One region of the Eubacterium sp. BL-380-WT-2B genome, then DNA from elsewhere that is predicted to be linked to it. Evidence: predicted binding sites of a transcription regulator. Region 1 holds the regulator's gene; the other holds the start of a gene.
The links. Region 1 encodes HrcA, which represses chaperone genes, less so after heat shock. Its sites were predicted from a motif close to TGTTAGCACTCNNNNNNNNNGAGTGCTAACA; they were not measured.

Region 1 (4,429 bases):
GGTCATGACCTTGAGGATTTCTGCGTAAAGCGGAGCGGCGTTTTCGACCTGGTAGCGGTAGATTTTGCGCATGAACGCATCAATGCCGTCAGGGGCTGTAAAGTCGATCTCGTTGTGGCTGAAGGGAATATTTTTGAGCACCGGAATGTTTTTGTAATCTGCGGTGGAGGGCAGCTTGTCCGGCATGGCCTTGGCTTTAGGCGCGTCCCTGAAGTCAAAGACATGCTTGAGGCCGAGTTCCTCAAAGTATTCCACATCCTTATCGGAAAGGTGGGCCAGCTCCTCGCTGCGGATCACCTTGCGCCATTTTGTCCTGCGTCCGTCCAGGCCGGTATAGCCGCCGATATCGCGGATATTGATGGAATTTTCCAGCTGGATCAGCCGCTTGCCCAGGTTGGACTCGTCACAGAAGATCAGGTGGTCTTCGTCCTTAAAATCGGTTTCCCAGGGGTTTTTCTCTGGAAGCGGGAGGCTGTCGTTCTGGCTAAAATCTTCTGCATGAAGCTTTTTCTGGCGTTTTTTATGAATCAGATATGGGACTGCGGCAGCCGCGGCAATAAGCGCCCCAATGCCTACAAATTTTTTCATATGTTCACTCCTTTGACTCTTTCTACTTTATTATATAGAATATATTGTAACATAAAGACTTAAATTTGTCCCGGTGACAATTTGTTTTTTCATCATATTTTATAAAAAGGAGCGTTTTAATGGAAAATGTCGGAATTTATGTGCATGTCCCCTTCTGCCGGCAGAAGTGCCGTTACTGTGACTTTCCCTCATGGGCAGGTCTTGGCGAGGCTGAGGCCGGGCGCTATTTTGACGCGGTCTGCCTTGAGATAAAGGCCTTCGCGGCTGAGCATGGCAGGCTGCCCGCGGGAACGGTTTATTTTGGCGGGGGCACGCCCTCCTATGTGGCGGCCGGTTATATCGGAAAGGTCATGGACTGTATCCGTGAGTGCTTTAAGCTGCCAGAGGCGGCCATTGAGGCGGCCATTGAGGCGACCATTGAGGCGAACCCTGGAACCCTGACCGATGCGAAATGCCGGGCTTACCGCAGCATGGGCCTCAACCGTGTGAGCATGGGTCTCCAGACCACAAGCGACAGGGGGCTGAAGGCTCTGGGGCGTATCCACACCTACGCGGATTTCGTGGCGTCTCTTGATTTGCTGGTAGGCGCGGGATTTGAGAATATCTCAGCGGATTTGATGTTCGGCCTGCCGGGGCAGACCCTGGAGGATGTGCGGCAGGATATTGACCGGCTTACCGCCTTTGCGCCCATAAAGCATATTTCCTGCTACAGCCTGAAAATCGAGGAGGGAACAGCCTTTGACACGCTGTACCGCCAGGGAAAGCTGCCGCTGCCGGACGAGGGGCTTGAACGGCAGATGCAGCACGCCATCATTGATGGTCTGGCTGAGAACGGCTTTGAGCAGTATGAGCTGTCAAACTTTGCGAGAAATGGCTGGGAAAGCCGTCACAACAGCCTGTACTGGGTGATGAAGCCCTATGTGGGCTTTGGACTGGGGGCAGCCTCCTATTACAAGGAAGAGCGCCGAACCAATGTGATGGATATGGAAGACTACTGCGCTCTGGTCACGCAGGGAAAAGCCCCGGTGCTCGAGGCGCATACTCTGGACGCCCAGGAGAAAAAGGGCGACTTTATGTTTCTGGGCCTGCGGCGCATGTGCGGTGTGGATGATGCGGATTACCGGGAACTGTTTGGCAGTAGTTTTTTTGAGGATTTTGAGGAAATCGGAAGCCTTGTAGAGCGGGGCCTTCTCACGCGTGAGGATCAGGTGATCCGGCTTACCCCAAAGGGGCAGGACCTGGCGAATCAGGTGTTTGTAGCCTTTGTTTAGAGTGGGTCTGCTGTGGTGGAATACGTCGTGGACGGCCTTGCTTAAATAATGTTTAAATCTTAAAAACTTGACATTTATCTTATAGAAATCTATTGACAAAGTAAGACCCTGGTGGTATATTATAGTCAAGATATTAGCACTCACATGTAACGAGTGCTAATAAAGAGGTGAACAAAATGGACTTGAAAGAGAGAAAGAAGAAGATATTGGAGGTAATCATTAAGGATTACATCAATACCGCCGAACCGGTAGGGTCCCGGACCTTGTCAAAGCGTTATAACCTTGGCATCAGCCCTGCGACCATCCGGAACGAAATGGCTGATCTCGAAGACCTGGGCTTTTTAATGCAGCCGCACACCTCATCTGGAAGAATTCCGACTCAGCTGGCATACCGCTATTATGTCGATGAGATCATGCAAATTCAAAAATTAGCTAAGGTTGTGAGAAATGACATCCATAATGGGTATCTTAAAATAACAAGGGAGCTGGATAACACCATGAACCACACGGCAAAGGTGCTGTCCCAGCTGACAAACTACACCTCTGTTGTGCTGTCGCCGCGGGTTTCCTGCTTTAACTGCAAGCACGTACAGATTGTTCCTTTAATTAAGGAACGGGTTTTACTCATTGTGGTCACCTATGAAGGGATGGCAAAGAACATTGAAATGACCCTTTCGCAGGAAATTGACACCGCTTTGGCTCTGAAACTGAGTAATGTCTTAAACAGCTTCCTCAAAAATATTTCCTTCCAGGAAATTAATATGGAGCTGGTTGATCAGATTCAGGAATTGTCTCCGGACGAAAGCAATTTGCTCCGGGAAATTCTTCCGGTATTAAGGGATACTTTGATGGAAGAGGCTTCAGACATCCACTCCATGGGTCTGACAAATCTTTTCAATTATCCTGAATTCAGTGATGTGGAAAAAATCCGTCACCTGGTCAATGTGATTGAGGAGAAACCGCTGCTGGCGGGTATCCTTTCAAATGATGACACCAGTCAGGTGATTAACATCAGCATCGGGGATGAAAATGATAATGAGAATCTGAAGGAATTCAGTATTATTACAACAACCTACGAGCTGGAAGGAAAGACCGTAGGTGCTTTTGGGGTCATAGGACCAACGAGGATGAATTATGACAATGTCTCCTCGGTTCTTGATTATATAAGAAATGAACTGAACACAAACTTAACAAAATTATTAATGAAATAGGTGGTTAAATGGCTAAGGAAGAAAAGATGGAACAAAACGTAGACGAAACCGTTAAGGAAAAAGCTACGGAGAAGCAGGCAGCAGAGGAACAGACAACAGAAGAACAGGCAGCAGAGGAAGCTGTTGAGGATGTTGAAAAATCGGTAAATGAAGCGGCCAAAGCTGAGGAAGCAGCGATGGAGCGTCTTATGCGCCTTCAGGCGGATTTTGAAAACTATAAAAAAAGAACGCAGAAGGAAAAGACCGACATTTACCAGTTTGCTCTTGAAGGCTTTGTCACAAAGCTTTTACCAGTGCTTGACAACCTGGACCGCGCCGAAGCGGCAGCCGATGATGACAATGCGGATAAATACCGCGAGGGTGTCCAGATGGTTTTCAAGCAGTTAATCGGTGTTCTGAATGAGGAAGGCCTGCAGGAAATTGACTGCGTGGGCACTGCCTTTGATCCGAACTTCCACCACGGCGTTGCTGTTGGAGAAGATCCTGAAAAAGATGATCAGGTTGTTCTGGAGGTTTTCCAGAAGGGCTACACTTTTAAGGACAAGGTCATAAGACCCGCAATGGTTAAGGTTAATCAGAAGTAAAAAAACGCATGGCGTCGGCGTTTTGGAAACGACGCAAAGTCCGGCCATCCGGTCGGCAATTAAATCTGGAAAACAAACTTTCGAATCAATAGGAGGACATATATTATGGGTAAAGAAAAAATTATTGGTATTGACTTAGGTACTACAAACTCTTGCGTAGCTGTTTTGGAAGGTGGCGAACCGGTTGTTATCCCAAATGCAGAAGGGAACCGTACAACGCCGTCCGTTGTCGCATTCACCAAAGACGGTGAAAGACTGGTCGGCCAGGTAGCTAAACGTCAGGCTGTCACCAATCCGGACCGTACAGTCGCTTCCATCAAGAGACACATGGGGACTGACTATAAGGTAACCATCGACGATAAGAGCTATACACCGCAGGAAATCTCTGCAATGATCCTGCAGAAATTAAAATCAGACGCAGAAGCCTACCTTGGCGAAACAGTTACCAAGGCTGTTATCACGGTACCTGCTTACTTCAGCGATGCTCAGAGACAGGCAACCAAGGATGCTGGTAAAATTGCCGGCTTAGATGTACTGCGTATCATCAACGAACCAACCGCTGCTTCACTGGCTTATGGTCTTGACAAGGCAGACAACCAGAAAATTATGGTTTATGACCTTGGCGGCGGTACCTTCGACGTATCCATCCTGGAATTAGGCGACGGCGTTTTCGAAGTTAAGGCGACCAACGGGAACAACAACCTTGGCGGCGACGACTTTGACAACAAGGTCATTGACTGGATGGCGGATGAATTCAAAAAATCCCACGGTATCG
Region 2 (4,429 bases), on a different contig from region 1:
TTCCCCGATGGGCTTGCCGGCCTTATCCATTGCCCGCACCATGTCCAGAACGGCTGGGAAGCGGCGCAGCTTGTCTGGCGCCCAGCCGCCAGGTACCAGAATCCCGTCGTATTCGTCAGGATTGATTTCGTCAAACCGGTAATCCGACACGCAGGGCACACCGTATTTTCCAATATAGGTCTTACCCTTTTCCTCACCCACCACATCGACAGTCACGCCTTCTTCCTCGCGGAGGCGGTGTACCGGATACCATAATTCCAGATCTTCAAAGTCGTCGCTGATCAGCGCAATAATTTTTTTGGACATTTCAAAACGCTCCTTTTCGTGTATTGTTATCATTATTACCCAAAGCATCCCCTATGGACGCGTCATAAACCTTAACATTGTTTTTTCCGTGATCCTTCATATAGTAGAGCGCCTCATCGGCCATGCTGTAAAGCATCTCAAAGGCACTGTTCCTGAAGGAATAGGCAAGCCCGACACTGACAGAGACCTCGATTTGGCCGCTGTTTCTTTCATAGCAGCGGTTCATGGCCCGGCAGAGGGCTCTGGCTGCCTGAACAGGCTTGTCTCTACAGGCTTTGACATCTTTCACAAAGACCAGAAACTCATCGCCGCCCAAACGGCCTAAAACAGCCTCTTCGCCAAAGCAGGCGGTCATTTCCCGGGCGAGATCCTCCAGCACCTCATCGCCGCCCTGGTGGCCCAGGGTATCGTTGACAGTTTTAAAGTGGTCCAGATCCACAACCATCATGGCGCCTTCCTCATCCCCACGCTCCTGCAGATAAGTGTTCACCAGCTCCTCAAAGGTCGTGCGGTTATACAGCCCGGTGAGAGCGTCCCGGTGCGCCTGGTTGATCAATGCTTCTTTTTCGCATTGCTCAGCGTTGATATTGATGATTTTGCCAATGGCCCGCATGGGCTGGTTATGCTTATCAAAAATGATCATGCTGGTAGCGCGCACCCACTCCTCATTCCCGGAAGGCACTGTGGTTTTGTATTCCACCTCATAGCGCGCCTCCTCCGGCGGACGGCGTTTTATCAGACCCGCAAAACAACGGGCGCTCTCATCAATATCCAGCCTTTTGCTCAGGATTGTGGAAAAAAAGTGGTCAACCTGTGATTTACCGCCAAAGGTATGGGCAAACTGCTCGGATACCACTATGCTGTCCTCACGGTAGTCATACTCAAAAATAAATTCCTTGGACATCTCTGACAGAATACGGTAGCGCTCATAGTTTAAGAGCATCTGCTGGTTGCGCTGCATACGGATATACATGGTCATACCGACCACCGCGGCCAGCACAAGCCCGATGCCCAGGGCCGCCACAATGCTCTCAGTGGGGTTGGCTTTGATAAAGCTCTCCAGGGTAACCTGCTGGTTATTTTTGTTAAAATATTTCATGTACAGTTCGGTGGCGTAGTTGGGGTTTTGCTCATTGATGGCTGCTGTGGCTGTATTGATGCCGCTGACCACCTCAGTATTGCCCTTAGTGACCGCGAAATAATAAGGCCGCCCGTCAAACCGCGCGACAATGCGCTCATCGTCGCCCATGGCGACGTCCGGCCCCAGCAGGGCGTCCACCCCGCCGGACTTCAAAGCTGCCTGCATGGCCTCATCGCTGTCGTACTCAACGATACTCAGGGTAATCCCATTGGCGCGGCAAAATTCATTCAGGGCCTGTATTCTTCGGGTCGCGGTTTTGCGTGCCCCTACTTTCATGTTGTTAAAGGTCGAATAGTTGGTCGCGTTGACATCCTCATTGTCTTTTAACACCGATAAGGTGGAGTAGCTGTAGCCGCAATTATACTCTGGAAAATCATAATCCTCGGCCAGCTGCGGTGTGTACACCATACCGCCCATAATGTCAATCCGGCCGTTTTTCAGGTCCTCCATCATTTTTAACAGGCTCTCATCGCTGCTGTCTCCGGTGATGAACTCATACTCCCAGCCTGTATATTTTGCAATTTCTTCTAAAAACTCGTAAGTATAGCCTGAATGGTTTCCCGCAGAGTCGGTGGATGAAAACCCAGTCTGTTCGGGAAATGCAACCCGGATGATCTTCTTTTCTTCTGCCTGTACCCGAGAGGTTGTCAGGCAGAAAACAAGACACAGTGCCAGGCCCATACTCCATATTTGTATTGTGTGCTTTTTCACTTTTCCCTCCCCGACTTCTTTGTTCTCACTTTAGTATTACTCCTTATTATATACTGATACAACCAAATATACAATTTTTTTGTGAAGGGTTTTCTGTCAAACCAATTTTACGCCGTCATTTCTGGTATTTCGGGAGGCCTGTAAGCTTAAATCTTCCTAAAATTTTAGCACTCACCGCTTGACAGTGCTAACAATCCGACCTATAATATACTCGTAAACAAAGTTAAGCGAAGTCCCTTGAAAAAGGAACCGAACTCAATGGTTATAAAGGTTTATCACTTCATAAATCATGAAAACTAAAATGCAAAGGAGGAATGCCTTATGTTGTTGATGCCTAGAGATCGTTTCGGTTTTAATTTGTTTGATGATATGTTTAATGACCCGTTTTTCAAAAAAGCAGAGTCACCTGCTCTCATGAAAACAGATATTCAGGAAAAGGATGGCAAGTACATTCTGGATATGGACCTGCCGGGCTTTGGCAAGGAAAATATCAAAGCGGACCTTGAAAATGGCTACCTGACCATTACCGCTTCCAGAGATGAGTCGAAGGAAGAAAAGGATGAAAAAGGCAACCTGGTCCATCAGGAACGCTACACTGGCCAGTGCTCAAGAAGCTTCTACGTTGGCGACAACGTAAAAGAAGAAGACATCAAAGCCGGCTATAAGGATGGTATTCTCCATCTGGAATTCCCGAAAAACGAAACCAAGCAAGTAGAACAGAAAAAATACATTGCGATTGAATAAATCATAGATTATCCCTTATCGGATCATTCCGATATTCATTTTATTACTCCCCCGTAATCACAAAGCCGCGCTCACTCCCCTGAGCGCGGCTTTTGTGTTCTGATCTAAAAAAACACCTCCCGAAATCCTGAAAACCCATTCGATCTGGGTTTTCGGGATATTTGGGAGGTGTTTTCAGTTTTAATTTACAATAAAATACCGCGCACCTCATCAATGTTTACCAGGCTCTCGGCCTGGCAGTAGGCTTCTAAGCCCTCGATGATTTTAACCGGCGACTTGGGGTCAATGAAGTTCATGGTTCCCACCTGCACACAGGCCGCGCCAACCATGATAAACTCAAGGGCGTCTTCCCAGGTGCTGACGCCGCCCATGGCCATGACCGGCACGTCCACTGCCTTGCAGACCTGATGGGTCATGCGCAGTGCGATGGGCTTGACCGCCGGGCCGGACAGCCCGGCGTAGGTGTTGTCAAACACGATCTTCTTCTTCTTGTAATCAACGGCCATGGCCTGAATGGTGTTGATGAGCGAGATACCGCAGGCGCCGGATTCCTCACAGGCCAGGGCGATCTCCGCGATGTTTTCCACATTCGGGGACAGTTTGACCATGACGGGCGCTTTGGAGACAGCCACTACCTTGCGGGTGATATCCGCCGCCATTTCTGCCTTGATGCCGTAGGCCATACCGCCTGCCTTGACATTGGGACAGGAAATGTTCAGCTCAACCAGCTGGGCGTTGATGGCGTTGATGCGCTCTATGGCTTCCAGGTAGGAGGCTTCATCCTTTCCGCCCACGTTGACCACAGTGACGGTGTCGATCCCCTTGAGGTGGGGCCACTCATTTTCGATAAAAGCGTCCACGCCGGGGTTCTCAAGGCCAATGCTGTTGATCATGCCCGCTGGGGTCTCCCACAGGCGCATTCCGGTATTTCCCGGACGCGGCTCCAGGGTCAGGCCCTTGGTGCACAGGCCGCCCAGCTCTGCCAGATCATAGTATTCCTCAAACTCCCGGCCGAAGCCAAAGGTGCCAGACGCGGTGAGAACCGGGTTTTTAAAAACAATATCGTTAAATTTCGTTTCTAACGCTTTACTCATAGGGCTGCCACCTCTCTGGTAAACACTGGCCCGTCCTTACAGACCTTCTTATTGCCTTCACTGGTCTCGCAGGTGCAGCCCAGACAGGCGCCGATGCCGCAGGCCATATGCGCCTCCAGCGACACGTAAACCGGGTTTTCGGCCGGGACAATGTCACACAGGCTCTTCATCATGATTTCCGGGCCACAGGTAAAGAATACCTCGCCGGAACGGGCTTCTACCCGGTGGGTGATGATGCCGCCGATATCCACGACCACTTCATCGGCCACTGCGTCAAATTCCTCCACACAGTAGGCAGTGTCGCGGTAGCCCAGGTAAACACGCAGGCTGCGGTCCGGGTGTTTTTTCTTGAAGTCGCGGCACACATAGTATAGGGGCGCGACACCAATGCCGCCGCCCACCACCACCAGGTCAGCGTCCACATCCGGGAAGC

Region 2: a site for HrcA is predicted at 2,321-2,351, ahead of FYJ53_RS01455 (Hsp20/alpha crystallin family protein). Genes of this name have one in related genera too.

What each region holds. Positions count from the first base shown of each region.
Region 1 covers NZ_VUMP01000002.1:295,180-299,608, forward strand. Annotated here, with positions in the region: gene FYJ53_RS04385 (tyrosine-protein phosphatase) at 1-588, opposite strand, end outside; gene hemW (radical SAM family heme chaperone HemW) at 708-1,859, shown strand; gene hrcA (heat-inducible transcriptional repressor HrcA) at 2,036-3,070, shown strand; gene grpE (nucleotide exchange factor GrpE) at 3,079-3,654, shown strand; gene dnaK (molecular chaperone DnaK) at 3,760-4,429, shown strand, end outside.
Region 2 covers NZ_VUMP01000001.1:326,704-331,132, reverse strand. Annotated here, with positions in the region: gene FYJ53_RS01465 (type 1 glutamine amidotransferase domain-containing protein) at 1-306, opposite strand, end outside; gene FYJ53_RS01460 (diguanylate cyclase domain-containing protein) at 308-2,158, opposite strand; gene FYJ53_RS01455 (Hsp20/alpha crystallin family protein) at 2,480-2,902, shown strand; gene FYJ53_RS01450 (dihydroorotate dehydrogenase) at 3,088-3,996, opposite strand; gene FYJ53_RS01445 (dihydroorotate dehydrogenase electron transfer subunit) at 3,993-4,429, opposite strand, start outside.